One region of the Dehalobacter sp. genome, then DNA from elsewhere that is predicted to be linked to it. Evidence: riboswitches for the same ligand, from Rfam matches in the RefSeq annotation. Region 1 holds a riboswitch; the other holds the start of a gene.
The links. Region 1 has a riboswitch for thiamine pyrophosphate ahead of OKX56_RS10465 (thiamine-binding protein). Riboswitches for the same ligand answer to the same signal wherever they lie in the genome.

Region 1 (5,172 bases):
CTTCAAAGGCAATATCCCGGAAGAAAAAATCAGTTCCGGATCACGCGGCCGGGGAAACGGAACGTCGATGATCTCGACAACTTCTGCCGGGTATTTGCTGAGTACAAAAATTTTATCCGACAGCAGAATTGCTTCTTCAATATCATGGGTAATAAAGAGCACGGTATGCTTCGTTTCAATCCAGATTGACAGCAGCCAAAGCTGCATTTCTCTGCGGGTCAGGGCATCAAGCGCCCCGAAAGGCTCATCCAAAAGCAGCGTGGGCTGTCCGAATAGGATGGTTCGGAGCAGGGCGCCACGCTGTTTCATGCCGCCGGAAAGCTGATGAGGATAGTAATCGGCAAAATCGAGCAGCCCGAAATGTTCCAGACCCTTGATGGCCTCGACTGAAGAGATTTTTTTATCCTGGCGTCTGAGATCGCAGCCCAGCGTTACATTTTCCCGAAGAGTCCGCCACGGAAGAAGCAGGTCTTTTTGAAACATGTAGCCGACATGTCCTGGCATTCCGGTGATTTCTTGGTCATCGAGAAGGATTTGCCCCTGGTCGGGCTTTTCAATACCGGCGATAAGATTGCACAGCGTACTCTTGCCGGAACCGGAAGGCCCGATCAGGGAGACGAAAGAACCGCTCTCGATGGTCAGATTCAAATCCCGGAAAATCTCCATGGATTGACCGTTTTCGATATAGGTTTTCGAAAGGTTTTTTAAGGCAAGTGTCAAGGCGTCTGACCTCCGTTATCTGGTCGGAAGAAAATCATTGGTAAAAGCTTTGGATGAATCCATCATTTTGGTGACGAGCTTATTGTCATAGAGCCACTTGCTGTAGTTTTCCCAGACAGTTGCTTTCTGGACACCCCATTGTTTCGCATCGGCTTTGTACTGCGGGCTCAGCCAGGCCTGACTGCGTTTGATCATTTCCGGATCGGATTCAGGAGCGTATTTGATCAAGATTTCAGCTGATTCTTCCGGATTCCCAATTGCATATTCGTAGCCGGCACCGATTGCCTGCATCATTTTGCGGACAGTATCGGGGTTACTCTGAATCATTTCCTCGTTCGAGACAATGACCGGTGTGTAATAATCGAGGGCAGGGTCGATATCTTTCAGCCAGATCATATTAAGTTCCTGTCCTCTGATTTCAGCCTGGATACCTGTCCAACCATAGAAAATCCAGGTCAGATCAATATTGCTATTCAAAGAGGCCAACTGATCGGTTTCCCCGATATTGACCATGTTGATTTTGCTGAAGTCGGCATTTTCTTTTTGCATCAGCGCTGTAAGGATCGCGGTTTCCGAAGGCAACCCCCAGCCGCCGTATGTTTTTCCTTCAAAATCCTTGGCTGTCAGGATATTCTTGCTTCTCAGCGAGACAAAACCAGAGGTGTTGTGTTGAATGATAGTTGCCAGAGAGACAAGTGGCAAGTCACTGAGGCGGGCAGATGTAACCTGTTCCTGTGCACTGATACCAAAATCTACCTTTCCGGTTGCAACAAGCTGCTCGAGTGTTCCTTGGCTCGATGGGTTGACAATGTTGACTTCGAGTCCCTGGTCTTTGAAATAGCCTTTATCCTGAGCAACAAATAGCCCGGTATGATTCGTATTCGGTGTCCAGTCCAGCATAAGCGTTAGTTTAACCGGCTGGTTATTCTGGACGGAGTTCTGTTCAGCCTGTTTGCTGCAACCCGAAAGAGTCACAGTGAGAATCAGAAGGAGCACAATAAACGTAACCAATATCTTTTTCGTTTTCATTTCTATACCTCACTTGTATTTTTTGGGGGGCGAAGGAACGTATCTTTTCTCCTTGTTTACGGGGACGAAAGATACGTCCCTGGGTCAGCTTGTCCGTCTGTATCGGGAATACCAGGGAAGCAGTAGCCTGGTCAGAATAATAATGATTGCATAATAAAAGAAGCTGAGAGCAGTGATTGCAATGATTGCTGCAAATACTCTGTCGGTAAGGAAATTATTCGAAGAACGCAGCAGATAGACACCGAGCCCTTGGCTTGCTCCAAGCCATTCACTGATGACAGCCGTCATGACACTGTAGGCAGCAGCAATTTTCAAGCCTGAAAACAGTGCCGGCATAGCGTGAGGCCAACGGATTAGGGAGAATACCTGCCATTTGGATGCGCCCATGCTTTGCAGCAGATGCAGAAGATCTAAATCGCTTAATTCAAGGCCTTCAAGCAAACTGATCGCGATCGGAAAAAAACAGACCAGAACGACAATCAAGATTTTAGGCAGTACCCCATACCCCAGCCAGAGCAACAGCAGCGGTGCGACCGCTATCAAGGGGATCGTCTGGGAAATGATCAGAAATGGGTAAAACACCCGCCGAGACAGCGGAAACAGCGTCATTAGTGTGCTGACCGTCATGCCCAGAGCAACAGCGAGCCCTAAGCCCAACGTCGTCTCAATGATCGTTGCTTTGGTATGGCCCCAGATCACGTCCTTCGTATTCCAGAGAGCTTTCCCGATCTGAGAAGGAGAGGGAAGAAGCCAGCGGGGGATGCTGAAGTAATTTACCGTAAGCTGCCAGACTGCCAGCAGCACAACCAAAAAGAAAAGGGCAGGGGCATACCTCAGCAGTACAGCCGGTGGTCGGAATCTCCGGCTATTGTTTTTCAGCAATGGGAATCCCTTCTTTTCAGCGGTACTTGGCAATTTTCTCATTGATCGTGGAACCCTGGGGTACATAGTCAATTTTTACATTGGTCATTACCCTGGAAGCCCCGGCTTTGATACAAGCCTCCATAGCATCTTTGATGACCTGCCAGATTTCATCAGGCTCTCCTTCAAGTGCTGTTTCCATCGGACCGACTTCGTAGGGAAGGCCGCTTTGGGCGACAACTTTGATTGCTTCATCAACAACCGGATAGATTCTGGATTCCTCAACTTTTGGAATGACCTGAAAGGCCATTGTTATCTTCGCCAAAATACATTTCTCCTTCACGTATTTTATAGATTACTGTCCGTGACTTTGTAAATAATAAGACACTGCTTATCAACCATGACCGACAAACAAAAAACGCTGCAAAGGCAGCGCAGTTATTAAAGTTTTTTATTATTACTACGCTGGCATTACCCAGATCAGTTTTAAGGGTCGGATACGTGATATCCCTCTCAGCCAGCATCCCCAGCTCCCCATACTATTAAATTAGTTTTATCCTACCATAGTTGAAAATCATTAGCAATAGTGTTTTAGATTACTGTTTGCTTTTCATCAGATCATTTGCTTCTCAGGTGAGATATTCTAGATAGTTCTTAAATTGGACAATTTGGGCTAATTATCATATGATAGTACTGACCATATACTGGGCAAGATGGTACAAGGAGAGAGAAAATGGATTTTGCAGGCAAAGATAAATCAGAATACGTCAAGGAAACGTTTAACGCGATTGCCGGGAAATATGATCTAATGAATTCCCTGATGAGTATGGGGATGGATAACGCCTGGCGGGCCAAAGCAGTCAGGATTGTCGAGGCTAAACCCGGAATGAAGATGATTGACCTGTGCTGCGGAACCGGCAAGCTTACCAGAGAAATTGCCGTCGCCGTCGGGGATTCCGGCAGAGTCACCGGAGTCGATTTTTCAGAGGAAATGCTGGTTGTGGGCCGGAAAAATATTGAAAATGACCGTTACAAAGCGAGTATTGAGCTTTTGCAGGGCAATGCGATGAGCTTGCCTTTTACCGACAACAGTTTTGACGGAGCGACCGTTGGCTGGGGGCTCAGGAATCTTCCTGATCTGCGCCGCGGAATCCGGGAAATGATCCGTGTTGTCAAACCTGGTTCGATGGTTGTATCTCTGGATATGGGAAAACCGACTATACCGGTTTTCAAACAGTTTTACTGGCTGTATTTTGAGAAGATCGTCCCGTGGCTGGGAAAAATCCACGGCGGAAAACAAAAAGAATACACGTATCTTTATGATTCAGCCTGTGAGTTTGAATCTCAGCGTCAGCTCACCCTGATCTTTGCTGAATGCGGACTTCAGGATACGGGATATAAAAATCTTGTCGGCGGTGTTGTGGCGATCGTGTATGGCCGAAAACCAAAATGAATCAAACAAATAGAATAAAAATAAGGAATTCAATTATAAACAACAATAATAGCAGTAAATAACGTAATAAAATTATCCCCGGGTCAACCGAGGATAATTTTATTTTTACAGCAAAAGATAGTATAGATAATCATTTTTCTTTAATTAAAATCAACGTTTTACAAAGGGATTATTTACTGACATAATTCATTGGTTTCAGTGAAAAACTAGTGGAAATATTAAAACGGAGGTGTTTTTTATATGCGGGTCATGGATATTATGTCAACAGATGTAAGCTGGGTGGACCCAGCAGCCAAAGTTACGGATATCGCTAAAATTATGAGAGATAAAGATATTGGTGCTGTTCCGGTCGTTCAGGCCGGCAAAGTATTGGGAATTATTACAGACCGGGATATTGTTCTGAGGGTCATCGCTTCGAACAAGGATGTCAACCAGATGACGGCCGAGCAGTGCATGACGGTAGATCCAATCTGTATCGATGGCACGCAGGATATCGATACTGTTGCTGAAACCATGGCTGAATACCAGGTAAAACGTCTTCCTGTGCTGAACAAGGGGCAAATTATTGGGGTCATTGCGTTAGGTGACCTCGCGATTGAAAATATTCATATCAATGAGGCTGGAGAGGCTTTAAACGGGATATCGCGAGGCATCAGCCATTAATGCCAGATAGGAAAGATACTTCAATCATAAATGGGATATGCTTTACAATGGCATATCCCATTACATATTTTATGGAGGTTTTATGAGTGAAAACAAAATATCATTTTTAAGCGGCTCTTTTTTATGGTTTGGTGCTGCAATTTTCTCAGGCAGTTACGATGTGGTGGAAATTCAATAAATAGATACTGTCAGACAAAATCCAAAAGTATGAATTGAGATACATGTACCATAAAAGATTGTGTAATGTTACAGCTAAAGCAGTTCTAAAGATGCAATCAATGATCCGGATATATTTGAACATAAAATTTCTAAAAATCATTTCATACTAAATTTAAAAAAATGTATATTTGGTATAGTTGCTTGTATACACAAATTTTTATGGAGGATGATCTGAAGTGGTGGATTTGAAAGTCCTGACTCAAGCGATGTCCGATTTGGACGAAGAC
Region 2 (5,172 bases), on a different contig from region 1:
ATAGGGCGTAGCGCCTACACCTACAGGATCAAAAATAACAGGTATGTGTAATTGGTTGGCTCTCTTTCCTGCCTTGATCATGGAACCAACCGTTCTTTCACTCAAAGTGCCCATATTAATCACAAGGCTTGAAGCGATCGCCACCATATCTTCAACTTCACTGATATCGTCAGCCATCACCGGTGAGCCCCCGAGCGCGAGAATGATATTCGCGCAATCATTGACCGTAACATAATTGGTGATGTTGTGAACCAGCGGTCTTCGCTCTTTTAATTCTTTCAGAGCTTCTACACATTCTTTGATGATATCCATTTTCCGACAACCCCTTTACCTAAAATACAAAATATTGCTGTTATCACCATTACAGGCAGGGTACTTCCTAAGAAAAAACCGCTCGCCGCAAACTGCTGATAAAGTACAACGCCTATAACCCAGATCAGCATGTTTAGCCAATTGATAGCCTGATCTTCCTTGATCTCCTTTTTTCTGAAGATATAATACTCCGTTAAAAGAATTGCGAAAAGCGGAGCAAAAACGGAACCTATGGCATAAAGAAAGTTCTCATACTGTTCCATGGGCACAATGACGGCAAGTACAGTTCCGATAAATGTCATGACCAGACCAGCTATTTTATCATTTGCTTTCGGCCAGATATTCAGATAACTGACTCCCGCTGAATAAGCATCAAGAAAGGTCGTCGTCACCGTAGATAAAACCACAATTCCCATTGCTGCAATTCCAAGATTGGCAGATAGGAGAATTGCCGAAATATCAGAATTCCCGGCAACAATAGCCGCTCCCAGTCCGATGACATACATCCAGCTGCTCCCGACAAAATAGCCGCCGGCACTCCCCCAAAAAGCTCCCTTGCGGCTCTTTGAATAACGGGTATAATCTGAAATCAGTGGTAACCAGGATAGCGGCATAATTACGCTAAGTTCTACTGCTGCACCAAAGGAAAGCTCTCCATCTGGAATCTGGACAGCTAAACCAGGATTTTTGAAGACAATCGTGCTTAAGACAATTGTCAGAATGAATAGCAGTCCTACGGCCAGAGCATTCACTTTGTTAAGCTTTTTTATCCCGACCCCAATCCAGAGACAAATTAGTAAACCGATAAAAATGCTCCATAATAGCTGGTTATTAAAGCCCCAGAGAATCTTGCTGATTTCATTGACTGAACGAGCGCCCACAATAATCATCACAGCCGTCCAGCCAAGAAGCTGCAAAATATTTAGAACTGAAAAACCATAAGACCCGTATTTTCCAAAAGAAATTCGGGTAGATTCTATGGCCGAAATTCTTTTTTCTGCACCGATTATTCCGGTGAGACCTAGAATAACAACGCCAAGCAAATGCCCCAGCAGAATAGCCTGAACACCTTTGCTGAAACCAAGGGGAGCAATTAATGCCCCGGTATAGATTTCAGCAATAGAAACTGCTGCCCCAAACCAGAGGATAAAATGGCTGAAAGAAGGAACCCCTTGTGTTTTATTATCAGGTATTTTAGAATCACTCATCCATCATTCCCGCTTTCTTATAAATTTCGTAAAAATGGTGCGTTGGGCCTACCCCTTTACCTATTTCCAACGAATGCTCTATCGCCATCGTAATATATTTTTTACTTGCTTCTACGGCCCTGGTCATTTCCATGTCCTTGGCCAGGTTTGCAGCAATAGAAGCCGAAAGGGTACAACCGGTGCCATGGGTATTTTTCGTATTCAGCCTTGGCGCTTTAAATTCAGAAAATACTTTTCCATCAAACAGAATATCCGTCGCCGTTCCCTCCAAGTGTCCACCTTTTAGCAAGACACAGGCGGGTCCCAAGGATAAAATTATTTTTGCTGCTTCCTTCACATCCCGAAGATTTAGGATCGGCCTTCCTGTAATTGTCTCAGCCTCAGGAATATTCGGAGTAACGATGGTCGCAAGCGGCAGTAGGTTTGTAATCAAAGCCTTTCTGGCATCTTCCTTCAGTAAAGGATATCCGCTTTTCGAAATCATCACCGGATCAAGTACAATCCTTTTGACGTTATGCTCAATTAATCTATCCCGAATCGTTTCTATAGTCTCGCTTACCGATACCATCCCGATTTTCAATGCATCTACTTCAATGTCTTCAAAAATTGCATCGATTTGTTTCCCGATAATCTCCGGCTTAATATCCTGCACAGCAATAACCCCTTGGGTATTCTGTGCTGTCACAGCAGTTATCACACTCATTCCATAAACCCCATGTGCAGCAAAAGTCTTCAAATCAGCCTGAATTCCTGCTCCACCACAAGTGTCACTGCCTGCAATTGTTAATACTTTTTTCATAGGATACCTTCTTTCTCGATTTCTGAGCAGAAAAACGAAAAACACAAATCGGAAAAAGATTTGTGTTTTGTCTGCTTAAAAACATTGCAGTACGTACTATACGTACGTCTAACATCTCATGTATTCCAAAACTTCTTCCCTCCGCCAGCATTACCTGGATCAGGTTATAGGAGTCAAAGACATCATTGGGTCTTTATCTCAGCCGGCCTCGATCCGGCACCCCTGAAATTAAGTTATTTAATTTTGAGCTGGTAAGATTAGAATAATTGAACCTAGTATAGTATTTTCTGAAATAGATTTCAAGTCGATCTTTTTTTTTATTTTTTGTTCTTATTTTTGTCTTATCTATCTCCGAACCCGTATTATGCAGAATTATCGAACATATGTTTGCATTTCTGTTCTGTTTCTGCTAAAATTTATTGGGGTGATGAGCATGAGTACCCTGGAAAGACTTGCAGTCCTCGCCGATGGAGCCAAGTATGATGTTTCCTGTGCTTCAAGCGGGGTAAATAAACAAAATAAAGGCGGTATCGGCAATTCCAAATCATTTGGCATCTGCCATACCTGGTCTGCCGACGGCCGCTGTGTTTCACTCTTAAAACTTCTTCTGACCAACTACTGTATTTATAACTGTCATTATTGCATTAACCGTAATCAAAATGATATCCCGCGAGCCAGTTTCACGCCAAGGGAAGTTGCCGACCTGACGATTCAATTCTACAGGCGAAATTATATTGAAGGTCTTTTTTTGAGCTCGGGGATTGAGCGCAGTCCAAATCATACCATGGAAAGGATTTATCAGGTTCTTGACATTCTGAGGCATGAATATCACTTTTACGGATATATACACGTCAAAGTGATTCCCGGCGCCGATCCGGCGCTGGTCAACAAGACCGGATTACTCGCCGACAGGATGAGCATTAATATTGAACAGCCTACAGAGCAGAGCCTCAAACTCCTGGCGCCGCAAAAGACACTGCCCGTCCTATTTGCGCCGATGAATCAAATTAATAATCAAATGACGCAAAACGCTTCCGAAAGAAAGATCTTCCGACACGTCCAAAAATTTGTTCCGGCAGGACAGTCGACCCAGATGATTGTCGGGGCAAGCAAAGACAGTGACCTTTCCATTATTAAAGCCACAGAAACCCTTTACAACCGTTTTCAGTTGAAAAGAGTCTATTACTCGGCCTATGTTCCCGTTAATGAGGGCCCAAATCTTCCTGCTCTTTCCACTTCTCCGCCTTTGCTTAGAGAACACCGGCTCTATCAGGCGGACTGGCTGCTGAGATTTTACAGCTTTAAAGCGGATGAAATCGTCAATGAACAAAGTCCGTTTTTGGATACCGATTTTGATCCCAAAATTTCCTGGGCGCTTCGAAACATGCAGTTATTTCCTCTAGAAATCAACCAAGCCTCTTATGAAGAGCTGCTTCGAATTCCTGGCGTAGGCGTGACTTCCGCCCAGAGAATCATCCTGCAGCGCAGGCTGGGTAATATTTCTTATAATCATCTTAAAAAAATGGGTGTGGTTCTTAAGCGCGCTAAATATTTTATTACGTGTCAGGGCTGTTATTACGGAGGCATCCCTGCAGAAAGTGCCTTGGTGCGCCAGGCCCTGGCACCTGTAGCCAAACCCGTTCAGCTATGTTTGTTCTGATTTATCCTGTAAACATAGATGATCATTTTAGGGTTGACAAGGTTCTAGGAATCTTCCGAAGAATGAGGGACTGTTGAAAATGGATTATTTATATGACGGAAGCTTTGACGGTCTGCTGACTTCAATATATTACAGCTATTATGAACAAAGAGCCCAGGGAATCTATCCTGAGGCTTCGTATCAGTTCAATATGTTCACGCCATCTACCGTTATCCAAAGTGATCCTGTGCTTGCTGCCAGGGTTTATGATGCGATAGACAGAAAAATTTCTGTCTACTCCTTAATGCAGATCTATTATGTATACCTCTCGAACAATACCGCTAAAGAAAACCTTATCTTAAAATACCTTCAGCTGGGCTTTCAGTTAGGTCCGAAAATTGACAGCATTCATTCTCATCCCGAGGTATTGCCGATCCGGCAAACAGCCAAGAAAGTATCTTTTGAAGCAGAGCGCTTTTTGGGGCTACTTCGCTTTACGGATACCCGCAGTTATCTTTATTCGGCCCTGGAGCCGGATCATAATATATTAATTCTTCTGGCCGACCATTTTGCCGACAGGCTAGCAGGCGAACGTTTCATTATTCATGACAAAAAAAGAAGCCTTGCGATCATCTGCAATAAAAAAGACTGGTACCTTTCCGATTTTTCCGAGGAAGCAGCCATTCCTGATTCAGAGACAGAACAATTATACCAGGAGCTCTGGGCTAAATATTTTACCCGTATCAGCATTGAAAACCGCAAAAATAAAAAGCTCCAATCCCATTTTATCCCCCAGCGCTATCGTCATAACCTGGTGGAATTTCGAAAATCGGAGCTGCTTTAATCTCATCCGTCCATCAATTCATTACAATGTTCTTTCAGCCAGCTTTTCCACTTCTTATAGTCCGGCAGAATTTGTTCCACGAATGCCCAAAATTCCTTGGAATGGTTCATGTACTTAAGATGGGCCAATTCATGAATAATCACATAAGCCGCAACCTGGTTCGGTGCCATGATAATGCGCCAATTTAAGTTGATGTATCCTTTGCTTGAACAGCTTCCCCATTTTGTTTTTTGATCCTTAATTCTAAGTTTTTGGTAGGTAATATCCAGCTGTCTGGCATAATATTCGACCTGTTCAGGAAGAAGCTTTTGGGCCTGCCGGATATACCATTCTTCCAGTATCTTTTTGGTTGATTGACTTTTCTTCTCTT

Region 2: linked by a shared signal. The riboswitch ahead of thiD (bifunctional hydroxymethylpyrimidine kinase/phosphomethylpyrimidine kinase) and the one ahead of OKX56_RS10465 (thiamine-binding protein) in region 1 are both predicted to bind thiamine pyrophosphate.

Annotation. Positions count from the first base shown of each region.
Region 1 covers NZ_JAPDHR010000037.1:3,097-8,268, forward strand. The annotation lists gene OKX56_RS10450 (ABC transporter ATP-binding protein) at 1-720, opposite strand, end outside; gene OKX56_RS10455 (ABC transporter substrate-binding protein) at 736-1,749, opposite strand; gene OKX56_RS10460 (ABC transporter permease) at 1,834-2,631, opposite strand; gene OKX56_RS10465 (thiamine-binding protein) at 2,648-2,935, opposite strand; TPP riboswitch at 3,051-3,157, opposite strand; gene OKX56_RS10470 (demethylmenaquinone methyltransferase) at 3,344-4,063, shown strand; gene OKX56_RS10475 (CBS domain-containing protein) at 4,304-4,726, shown strand; gene OKX56_RS10480 (cobalamin B12-binding domain-containing protein) at 5,122-5,172, shown strand, end outside.
Region 2 covers NZ_JAPDHR010000015.1:279,009-284,180, reverse strand. The annotation lists gene thiM (hydroxyethylthiazole kinase) at 1-312, opposite strand, end outside; gene cytX (putative hydroxymethylpyrimidine transporter CytX) at 288-1,520, opposite strand; gene thiD (bifunctional hydroxymethylpyrimidine kinase/phosphomethylpyrimidine kinase) at 1,513-2,319, opposite strand; TPP riboswitch at 2,438-2,553, opposite strand; gene OKX56_RS05945 (putative DNA modification/repair radical SAM protein) at 2,753-3,979, shown strand; gene OKX56_RS05940 (TIGR03915 family putative DNA repair protein) at 4,059-4,802, shown strand; gene OKX56_RS05935 (M48 family metallopeptidase) at 4,805-5,172, opposite strand, start outside.